Regions from separate parts of the Candidatus Clostridium eludens genome, predicted to be linked through region 3. Evidence: riboswitches for the same ligand, from Rfam matches in the RefSeq annotation. Region 3 holds a riboswitch; each other region holds the start of a gene.
The links. Region 3 has a riboswitch for magnesium ahead of ACJDU8_RS09105 (magnesium transporter). Riboswitches for the same ligand answer to the same signal wherever they lie in the genome.

Region 1: linked by a shared signal. The riboswitch ahead of ACJDU8_RS10980 (magnesium transporter) and the one ahead of ACJDU8_RS09105 (magnesium transporter) in region 3 are both predicted to bind magnesium.
Region 2: linked by a shared signal. The riboswitch ahead of ACJDU8_RS00135 (Nramp family divalent metal transporter) and the one ahead of ACJDU8_RS09105 (magnesium transporter) in region 3 are both predicted to bind magnesium.

What each region holds. Positions count from the first base shown of each region.
Region 1 covers NZ_JBJHZX010000014.1:103,358-106,651, forward strand. Annotated here, with positions in the region: gene ACJDU8_RS10980 (magnesium transporter) at 98-1,360, opposite strand; M-box (ykoK) riboswitch at 1,572-1,741, opposite strand; gene ACJDU8_RS10985 (hypothetical protein) at 1,948-2,604, opposite strand; gene ACJDU8_RS10990 (YegS/Rv2252/BmrU family lipid kinase) at 2,696-3,294, opposite strand, start outside.
Region 2 covers NZ_JBJHZX010000001.1:40,818-44,111, forward strand. Annotated here, with positions in the region: gene ACJDU8_RS00130 (hypothetical protein) at 100-357, opposite strand; gene ACJDU8_RS00135 (Nramp family divalent metal transporter) at 564-1,799, opposite strand; M-box (ykoK) riboswitch at 1,999-2,164, opposite strand; gene ACJDU8_RS00140 (SH3 domain-containing protein) at 2,319-2,648, opposite strand; gene ACJDU8_RS00145 (metal-dependent hydrolase) at 2,793-3,294, opposite strand, start outside.
Region 3 covers NZ_JBJHZX010000011.1:71,428-74,721, forward strand. Annotated here, with positions in the region: gene ACJDU8_RS09100 (manganese efflux pump) at 1-533, opposite strand, end outside; M-box (ykoK) riboswitch at 823-991, shown strand; gene ACJDU8_RS09105 (magnesium transporter) at 1,238-2,464, shown strand; gene ACJDU8_RS09110 (Nramp family divalent metal transporter) at 2,479-3,294, shown strand, end outside.

The DNA of each region.
Region 1 (3,294 bases), on a different contig from region 3:
CAAATATAGTAAAAAATACATGAAAAAAAATACTATTAATTTCACCCTTTTGGTGATTATTAATAGTATTCTTCCAGAGCTTTAACAATAATATTACCTACCCTACTTTCCTCAATCTTTTTCTCCAGCTAGGTATTAATATATCTTCTACTATATCATTCATTATTACTATACCACATAATCTCTCATCATCATCTAATACAGGCAGTGAAAAGAGATTATATTTTGAACAAATTTCTATAGCTTTATCAATATTTTCATTATGGTTCACTGTAGATACACTACATTCCATTATATCTTTCAATCTATCTTCAAAGTTTGATAATATTAAATCTTTTAAAGACACAACCCCCTGAAGTTTTTGTTTATCATCAATAATATATATATAATAAGATACTTCGTCTTCTGGCTTAATCTCCTTTAAAAGTTCAATAGTTTCCCTAACTGTTATGTTTATATTAAAAGAAATAAAATCTTTATTCATTATACTTCCTACAGTTTCTTTTTTATAACCCATAAGAGCTTTTACTTCCTCTGCATCTTCCTTTTTCATATTGAAAAGTATTTTTTCAACAGTCTCTTCATCAGCTTCCTCTAAAATATCTGCTATTTCATCATTTGGCATATTATATAATACTTCATCCCTTTTAGATTGACTTAAATTTTCCAAAATATCTACCTGCATTTCTGGAGCTATCTCTTCTAAAGTATCTGCTGCTAAATTTTCATCTAGACTTTCAAAAACTCTTTTCCTATAGTTTATATCCATATCTTCTAGTATATCCGCCAAATCTGCCGGATGAAGCTTAGATAATTTTTTATATGGTATACACAACTTTAAATTATCATTTATAACTTCCAAAGACTCCACATTATTCCATATTATTAAGCTATCTTCAGGTTTTTTATCAAACAAATCATAGCACTTTTTTACAACCCCTTCTAGACCAAACCTTCTTCCTAAAGCCAAAACTCCCGTATCAACAGCTACAACTCTATATTCTCCTGCTATTTCTGTAATCCTAATATCGTTAACTTTTACAAGTTTTTTCCCATTTATATCTACTATCTGTTTATCCAGTAAATGTTTTGATAAAAGATACGAATATCGTTGCAGTATTATTTCTCTTATTCCCTCTCCTTTTATTATTACCTTATCATTATCTTCATAAAAATTTATATTTTTACACTCACAGTTAAATACTTCTGACTTTTTTTTTACTTTATACCCTATAGCCTTTGGTATTCCATCATCAACAGAAACGTAAATATCACATAATTTTCCTACATATTCATTGAATTCATCATAAATTTTTCTACAGAGAATCTTACTCAAAAAGAAACTAGATAATTTTTTCATAAATATTCCTCCTTCAATATACAGAGAAATATTTTATAAAACCAATTTACACAATTATCTAAAATAATCCCCTGTATACCTTCTAAATTTTTGTTTTAAAATACACCGACCTCCATACGGTCCGTTTTCCATTTGACACACCACCTAAATTAAAAAATTTAAATATATGCAAATAAACTAAAAAAAGCCCTAAGGGCTCCATATTAAACTAAAACTTTTAAATCGTCTGAGTTTTAGCACTATATAGCTTTAGACTAAACTTTGTCCAGCTACATTAAGTAAAACCTTAATTCGGTAATACCTGTTGACCCATTGGCATCTCTCGATGTTTCCGGGCAGCAGCATGTGTCTATATAGGAGCCTCACCTAACATAATAAAAATATATATAATTTATTCTCTACTATTAATTATATTACAAATTCATTGAAATGCAACAGTAAATATAAAATTTATTTATATTTACTCATTACATTAATTTATTGTAAGTTTGCTCATTTTCATGGCACATCTCATAGTATATCTTCAATTACCTTAAACATTGTGAGTTTTTATATAGACTTATAACAACTGACTTCTCCTATATAGCCTAATTTAATCTAGTTACTAAATTTTTCTTAACTTTATTTAATGCATAAATTAATACAATTACCCAGAATATATCCCCAAGTATATTTTCTACTAAAATCCTTATACCCATAAACCATAATATAGATTCTATTACGGTCACAAAAGCCGCTAGCAATACTAAATATATTCCTAATTTGTTTACACCTTTTTTATTAACAAATCCTAAAACAAAAAATATTATTAAAGTATTAAACACTATGTATGTCCAATATATATATATATGCTGCAAGAAAACTAATGTGTATACTGATTTTTCTACAATTTGCAATACAGCTGCACATTTATACATAATAAAAATATATAGTAAAATCAACATTATAGATATTATAAATATATAGTAAAACTTAATATTATTTTTTCTAATAAAAATGTATAATACAGTAAACACTATCATAGGAACTACAATTAAATTTAAAAAAAACGGAATTTTAAGCATATATAAATACTTCATATTAGTAGCAAAAAGCATAATAGAAATTGAAATATATCTAAATATCATAGCTATAATAATAATAAAGGTTATTACTTTTATTTTACCTGGTAGAGATTTAGTCCAAACCAATCCTTGAATTAGCATTAGAAACATAACCGGTAATAAAAAAATATAAATTATCATGTATCCTCCCTATTTTTAGTAGTATCCTAACTTATATTTATTAATATTACCTAGTCCATATTACTATTTTAAAGAAAAACTTGCATTAAGCCTATTTATGAATTTTATGTTTTATCCCTAAAACTTCTATTCCACCCTTTATGCACTCCACCATAAGCGGAAAATCAGGACCTCTCTCTCCATCTATATCAGTTACTATGCCTTCCTTACAGTATACTTCTACTTTATTTGATTTAAAATATATAAGTCCTGATGTATTTTCTAAATGATCTCCCCGAAGCATTTTTATAAAAAGTGCAATAGTATCTTTTATCATTGATGCTTTTATTATAATTATATCTAAAAGTCCGTCATCTATTTTAGCTTTATATGCAAACTTAAGATTCCCTGCTGTCTGCCCGTTAAATATAAGCATTAGATACATATCTCCATCAAAAACTGCATTTTCAGACTTTACTTTTACTTTCAACTTTCTAAGATTAGTAAGTTGCTCTAATCCTTTAACATAATAAGCTAATTTCCCAATTGTATTTTTTAAATTTACATCTGTTTTTTGCGATACATCTGTAAATAAACCTGTACTGGCTACATTTATAAAGTACTTATCATTTACTTTTCCTAAATCTAACTTTTTGGGGATACTATTTATTATCTGTTCACAAGCCTCTTGAATATTTTCTGACATCCCTA
Region 2 (3,294 bases), on a different contig from region 3:
TGATAAATTAAAATTTTGGGGGGGTATAACAAAAACTCCCTAAAATATATTAACACATAATATATTTTAGGGAGCAGTTAATAGTCATTTTATCGGCTGTTATTCAATTGAGTCACCTTCTATATTTCTAATAATAGCAGTCTCATCTGGTAAATCTCCGATTTCAACTTTTATTTCTGTGCAAATATCTATTAAATTTTCATTATAGTTTTTAAGATATTCTAGTAAATTATAAGGATTGATATGGCTATTTTTATTCACAATAACAGACATTCTATTTATCTTTGAAATTTTTCCTTGTTTGCAGCATTTATCTAAACCCTGTGATATTTTACTCAGTAATATAGTATCATGCATAAGATCTCATCTCCCAAATTAATTTTTTATAACTCTCACTTTAAGCTTAAATTGCATACAGCTCTATTAACAGCTGCATATAGGAGAGTTCCTTTACCACTAATATTATCTATATATTCAAATTTGATTCAATTATGTATAATAAAAGAATTACATAGAAAATATTTTTGCCAAACTTGAAAAACCACTATATAATGGCAATTAGATTAAATCAACTTGTTTAACACTGGAGATATGAACAGAATTACTGATAAAGTAATGATAAATATTACCGTTATCCATACTATTACATTTTGCAATTTATTATTTACATACTTGCCCATAAGTTCTTTATTATTTATTAATAATACCATAAAGATTAAAATTACAGGGCATAACATACCAGCAACCTGTTGTGTATCAATCATAATAGTAACTAGCGACAATTTAGGCACCAACACCAATGCTGAACTACATACAATCATAAAAGTGAAGATACCATAAAAAACTGGCGCTTCATCATATGAATTATCTAGACCGCTCTCAAATCCAAATGATTCACATATAGCATAAGTAGTTGAAAGTGGAATCACCATGGCAGCAAGTACGGAAGCTCCAAATAATCCAACAGCAAAAAGTATTGTAGCATAGTTACCTGCCAGAGGCTTTAACGCCATAGCAGCTTGTTCAGCATTATTAATTTTGATACCTGCTTTAAACAAAGTCATTGCTGTACACACAATTATAAAAAAAGAAACTAAATCTCCCCAAATAGCACCTAAATATACATCTAACTTTTCGTATTTGTAGTCTTTAATGCTTAATCCCTTATCCACCACAGCGGATTGGAGATAAAATTGCATATAGGGAGTTATTGTAGTCCCTATCATTCCTATAAAAGTTAAAATATAATCTTTGTTAAAATTTATAGTTGGTGTAACTGTTGCCCTAGCAACCTCATTCCAATTTGGATGAACTTTAAAACAAGTTATTATATAAGTGAAAAATACAAAAGTAAATGCCAAAAAAACTTTTTCCGTTTTTTTATAGGAACCCTTAGTTATCACAAACCACACCAAAAATGCCATAATGGGAACTGTAATGTATTTAGTAATTCCAAACAACTCTAAACTTGCAGCTATACCTGCAAAATCTCCAATACATACCCCAAAATTAGCAATAAATAATACACTCATTGCGAAAAAAGACCATCTAACACTGTAGTTTTCTCTAATTAAATCAGATAATCCCTTTCCCGTAACTACAGCCATCCTAGCATTCATTTCTTGGATTACGCCCAAGCTAAATGTTATTAGTAAAATACCCCACAGCATTTTGTATCCATAAGAAGCACCTACAGTTGCATATGTGGCTATACCGCCAGCATCATTTCCGGCATTAACCGTTATAAGTCCCGGACCAATAATACCTAATATAAATAAGAGTTTGTTTTTCTTTTTCATTTAATTTTACCTCCCTACATTACAATGCAGGAGAATGATCTTTGGGCTTCATCAATTGAAACAAGACTTCTCCACATTCATTGATTTTTGATAGTTGTATTTTATTTATACATAAATCACTAGGGTCTGCTTCCATTGACTTCACCTCCTAAGAAAAAATAAAAAGAGCCCCAAAAAAGGCTCTATAAAACTGCAACTAATATTATATCTTTCGTTGAGCTTTAGCACTATACAGCTTTGAGTTTAACTCAGTTACATTAAGTAAAACCTTAATTCGGTAGTACCTGTTAACCCATTGGCATCTTTCGATATTTTTGGGCAGTAACATATATCTGATATAGGAGCCTCACCTAACAATATGCTCTTAAATTTTAACAACCCGTTCAATAAGTATGTCCTCCATACAAGTATAATATTCTATATAGCTATAGTCAATAATTTATGCTCTACTAAATATATAAAGTTATGTTTAGTGTAATTGGGAATATAATAAAAATACATTTGTTCTCTGTAATTATCTTATTCTACACTATCTAAATAAGCAGCATGAACATAACCTATAATACCATTATGATGAATTTTGATAAAAGAATTATAATAATAATCAGTATCGTCAATGTCAACTACATCTCCGTAATATAGAGAACCTAAAACTGCTGAACTGGTATTGGGCTCACTTCTAATATTTATACTATTGTTTACACAATAAAATGCAGGAATTAAGTCAGAATGTGCTATTTTATTTGAACCACCTACATTTCTTACATTTGTAGGTGCAGTTACCATATTAGGTACTAATAGAATGAAGCTTAATATTAAAATATTTATTATTACAAATTTTTTTCTCACCAAAATTATCTCCTTCTAAAATTCAATATTTTTAATAAATGTAATATATTACATAATTACACAAAAGTCAATAATAAATACATATTTTGTAATTTAAAGATGTAAAATAGACAGCCCATCAATAAGATAAGCTGTCTGTTTTATTTAGAAGTGTATATGAAAATATTTTAAGTTGTATACATATATTATTTTACACAAAAAACCTGCATAACTAATGGTAGATATAGCGGCATTTGCTATCCCCCTAGAACTGACAAGTGAAAAACAAAGGTCTCCCACCGGTAATGGAAACAGTAAATGTTCCGGCTTTTCATTTAATAAATCCAATACCATGTGCAGTGCATATCCAAGTCCGAACCAGATAACAAACTTTCCTGCAATCAGCCATACTCCTATATTTATAGTTGTAAAGCCTAGCAAACTATGCATATATTTTCTATGCCCTGTTATTCTTCCCAAAACAATTGAAGCAATTATAAATAAAATACCTATCACCTTCAGCTGCCCCGGCATATTTTTACTTATTAACTTCATAACATTGTAATGAAACAAATATGTATCTGCCAAATATAAGCCTAATAACAAACTAATCATGTGAATAATATCACTTATAACATGTCCAGCTTTAGACATTTTCAAATCTGCA
Region 3 (3,294 bases):
AATACATGATTACCTATAGCTTGACCGAATATAATTGTAAGGATACTTAATATAAATGTAGATACGACTGTAAATTGAATACTAACTCCTGTTATACTTGCAGCTACTCCAGTTCCTAAGTTGTTGAAGGTTAATCCGAATGCTACAAGGATGGATTCTTTCATGCTTATGTCACCAGAGTTATCTGAATCTGATTTTTCAGCATATTCAATCATATCATGAATATTTTTCAAGGCAAGTTCCTTTGACTTGGTATTGTTTATAAGCTTTAATATGCTCTGAATTACAAAATATACTCCCAAGATAACAATAGCTACGGCACCTAAACCATTAGCTATATAGTGAGGCAAAAATTTTGATATATACGCCCCAATTGACATAGATAAAAAAGTTCCGGTAGATGTTACAACTGCTATTATAAGATTTGCAATTATACTCACATTTATTCTCTTTATTCCGTAAGCTATTCCTACAACTATATTATCCAGGTTAGAGGATAAGCTAAACAATAATGCAGATAAAAGCAATGCCATATGTGTTCTCTCTCTTTTTATTAGTTACATTATAATATATGGATTGTAAATTTATATGGTGATTAAGAATTTATAAAGGTCTTTTTAAATTATGCTAATAGAATTTTTATTACATCGTATTTTCCTTATTAAGTTGTATAATTAAAATATTCTTTATTAATAAAAATGTAAATTGTTATCAATTGATAATAATAACTACATATATATTATCAAAAAAAGTGTTTACAATAGAGAATTCAAAGCATATAATAAACGTGAAGTTATTATCAAATGAAAGTAAAGAAGGTAATAAAATAATTGTTAGGTGAGGCTCCTATGTATAGGATATAGGCTACTGCCCAAAAACATCGAGAGATGCCAATGGGTCAACAGGTACTACCGAATTAAGGTTTTACTTAATGTAGCTGGGGTTAACTCAAAGCCACATAGTGCTAAAGCTCAACGAAGAAATAATAATTTGTTGTTTTGACGAGCTTTTAAAGGCTCTTTTTTATTGTATAAATTACCTTCATATATTTGTGTAATAATACATATAAAAATAATTTTAAATTATAGGTCCAAGGGAGTGATGAATTCAATGGAAGATGGCTCGCATTATAAATATGGCCATATAAAAATTAGAAATTTGTTGCTGAAAAATATAATAAGGGTGTACTTGCATTAAACTTTGCATTGTTCACCCTGCAGGAAAAGGAGTGTGTTCAATGCGATTTAGAAGTGCTTATCTAAGTAGAATATTAGGTAATAAAATTTATACGGCTAATAAAGAAGTTATAGGAACTTTGAAGGATTTAGCTGTTGATATAAATTTTCAAAATCCCAAAATTACGATTGCTGTTATCAAGGCAAAAGAAGGGATAAAATTTATTGATTTTAATAATATTGATGTTTCTAAAGAAAAAGGACAATATGTTTTGACATGTAATAAAATTGAAAGTAAAGATTTAGGTAACTATATGCTATTGAAAAAGTTTGTCTTGGATAAACAAATTATTGATGTTAATGGCAGAAAAGTAGTTAGGGCTAATGATATTAGATTAGTTATATTACCTTATGGTATGTTTGCTGTAGCAGTAGATATCGGTATTGATGGATTATTGAGAAGGATTGGAATTGCTAAACCATTAAAGAGATTGGGATTTAAAGTATCTAGTAAGCTTATGATGTGGGATGATATTCAGACAGCTTTTACATCAAAAGACATTTTACTTTCGAAAACTTATAATAAATTATCTACACTTCACCCTTCAGATCTTGCGGATATAATTGAAGATTTTGATGTAAATACGGGGGTAATCATTTTCTCAAGTTTAGATAATGCAAAAGCTGCAGATGTATTAGAAGAATTAGAAGAAGACGTGCAGGTGAGATTGCTCAGAAAACTACCTACAGATAAGGCAGCTGATATCCTAGAAGAAATGCCAGCTGATGAAGCAGCTGATGTATTAGATGGACTAAATGAAAATAAAGCAGAAGAATTGCTTAGCAATATGGAAAAAGAAGCTTCAGATGAAATAAGAGAACTTATGGAATATGAGGAATATCTGGCTGGAAGCCTTATGAATACTGATTTTATATCATGTCCAGCTGACTATACAGTAGCTGATGTAATAAATGACATCCGTGAATCAGTAAATGAAATTGATCAAATTTATTATGTTTATGTTGTAAGTGACACTCATAAACTTATTGGAGTAGTATCTTTAAGAGATTTAATTATTTCTGACCCTGATAAAAGATTAGGAAATATTATGGCTAAAGAACTTATATATATGAAGGATACAGATGAAACAACCGGTTTAGTTAAAGCTATATCAAAATATAATTTATTTGCCATACCTATAGTTGATGAACAAATGCACCTAAGAGGAACCGTAAATATAAATGATGTTGTTCATGAATTTACCAAGAATAACAAAAGATACAGATAATTGGGGGTGAGAATATGAATGCAAAAAGAAAAACATGGATAGGAAATTTATTAATATTTTTAAGTATTTTAGGTCCTGGAATTATAACAGGTAGTGTTGATAATGATGCAGGTGGTATTACAACATATTCTGTAGCTGGTGCAACTTATGGTTATAAATTACTTTGGTCATTAATTCCATGTTTCATAGTTCTTCTTGTGGTACAGGAAATGAATGCTAGAATGGGCATAGTTACAGGAAAAGGTTTGGCAGACTTAATTAGAGAAAATTTTGGTGTTAAGGTAACTTTCTTTATATTCATTGGGTTAATTATTGCAGATATAGGAAATACAGCTACTGAGTTTGCAGGTGTTGCAGGTAGTATGCAAGTTTTTGGAATAAGCAAATATATATCGGTGCCACTAGCAGCTATTGCCGTATGGATTTTAGTTGTAAAGGGTACTTATAAGACCACGGAAAAAATATTCTTGATTTTTAGCATATTTTTGTTATCATACATTGGTTCAGCAATTCTTGCTAAACCAGATTGGCATGAAATAGGTAGTGCTTTGGTTCATCCTACTATTGAAACTAACTTTGATTATATAGGTATGGTTATTGGTATGGTAGGAACTACTATTGCACCTTGGATGCAGTTTTATATGCAATCAGCAGTTATTGAAAAAGGGCTAAAAATTGAAGACTTTAAATATGAATTCTGGGATGTAGTTGTTGGTAGTATTATTACAGTAGTTGTTGCTTTCTTCATAATTGTAGCTTGCGGAGCAACACTTCATAAAAGTGGAATTCAAATAAATGAGGCTAAAGATGCCGCAGTAGCATTAAAACCA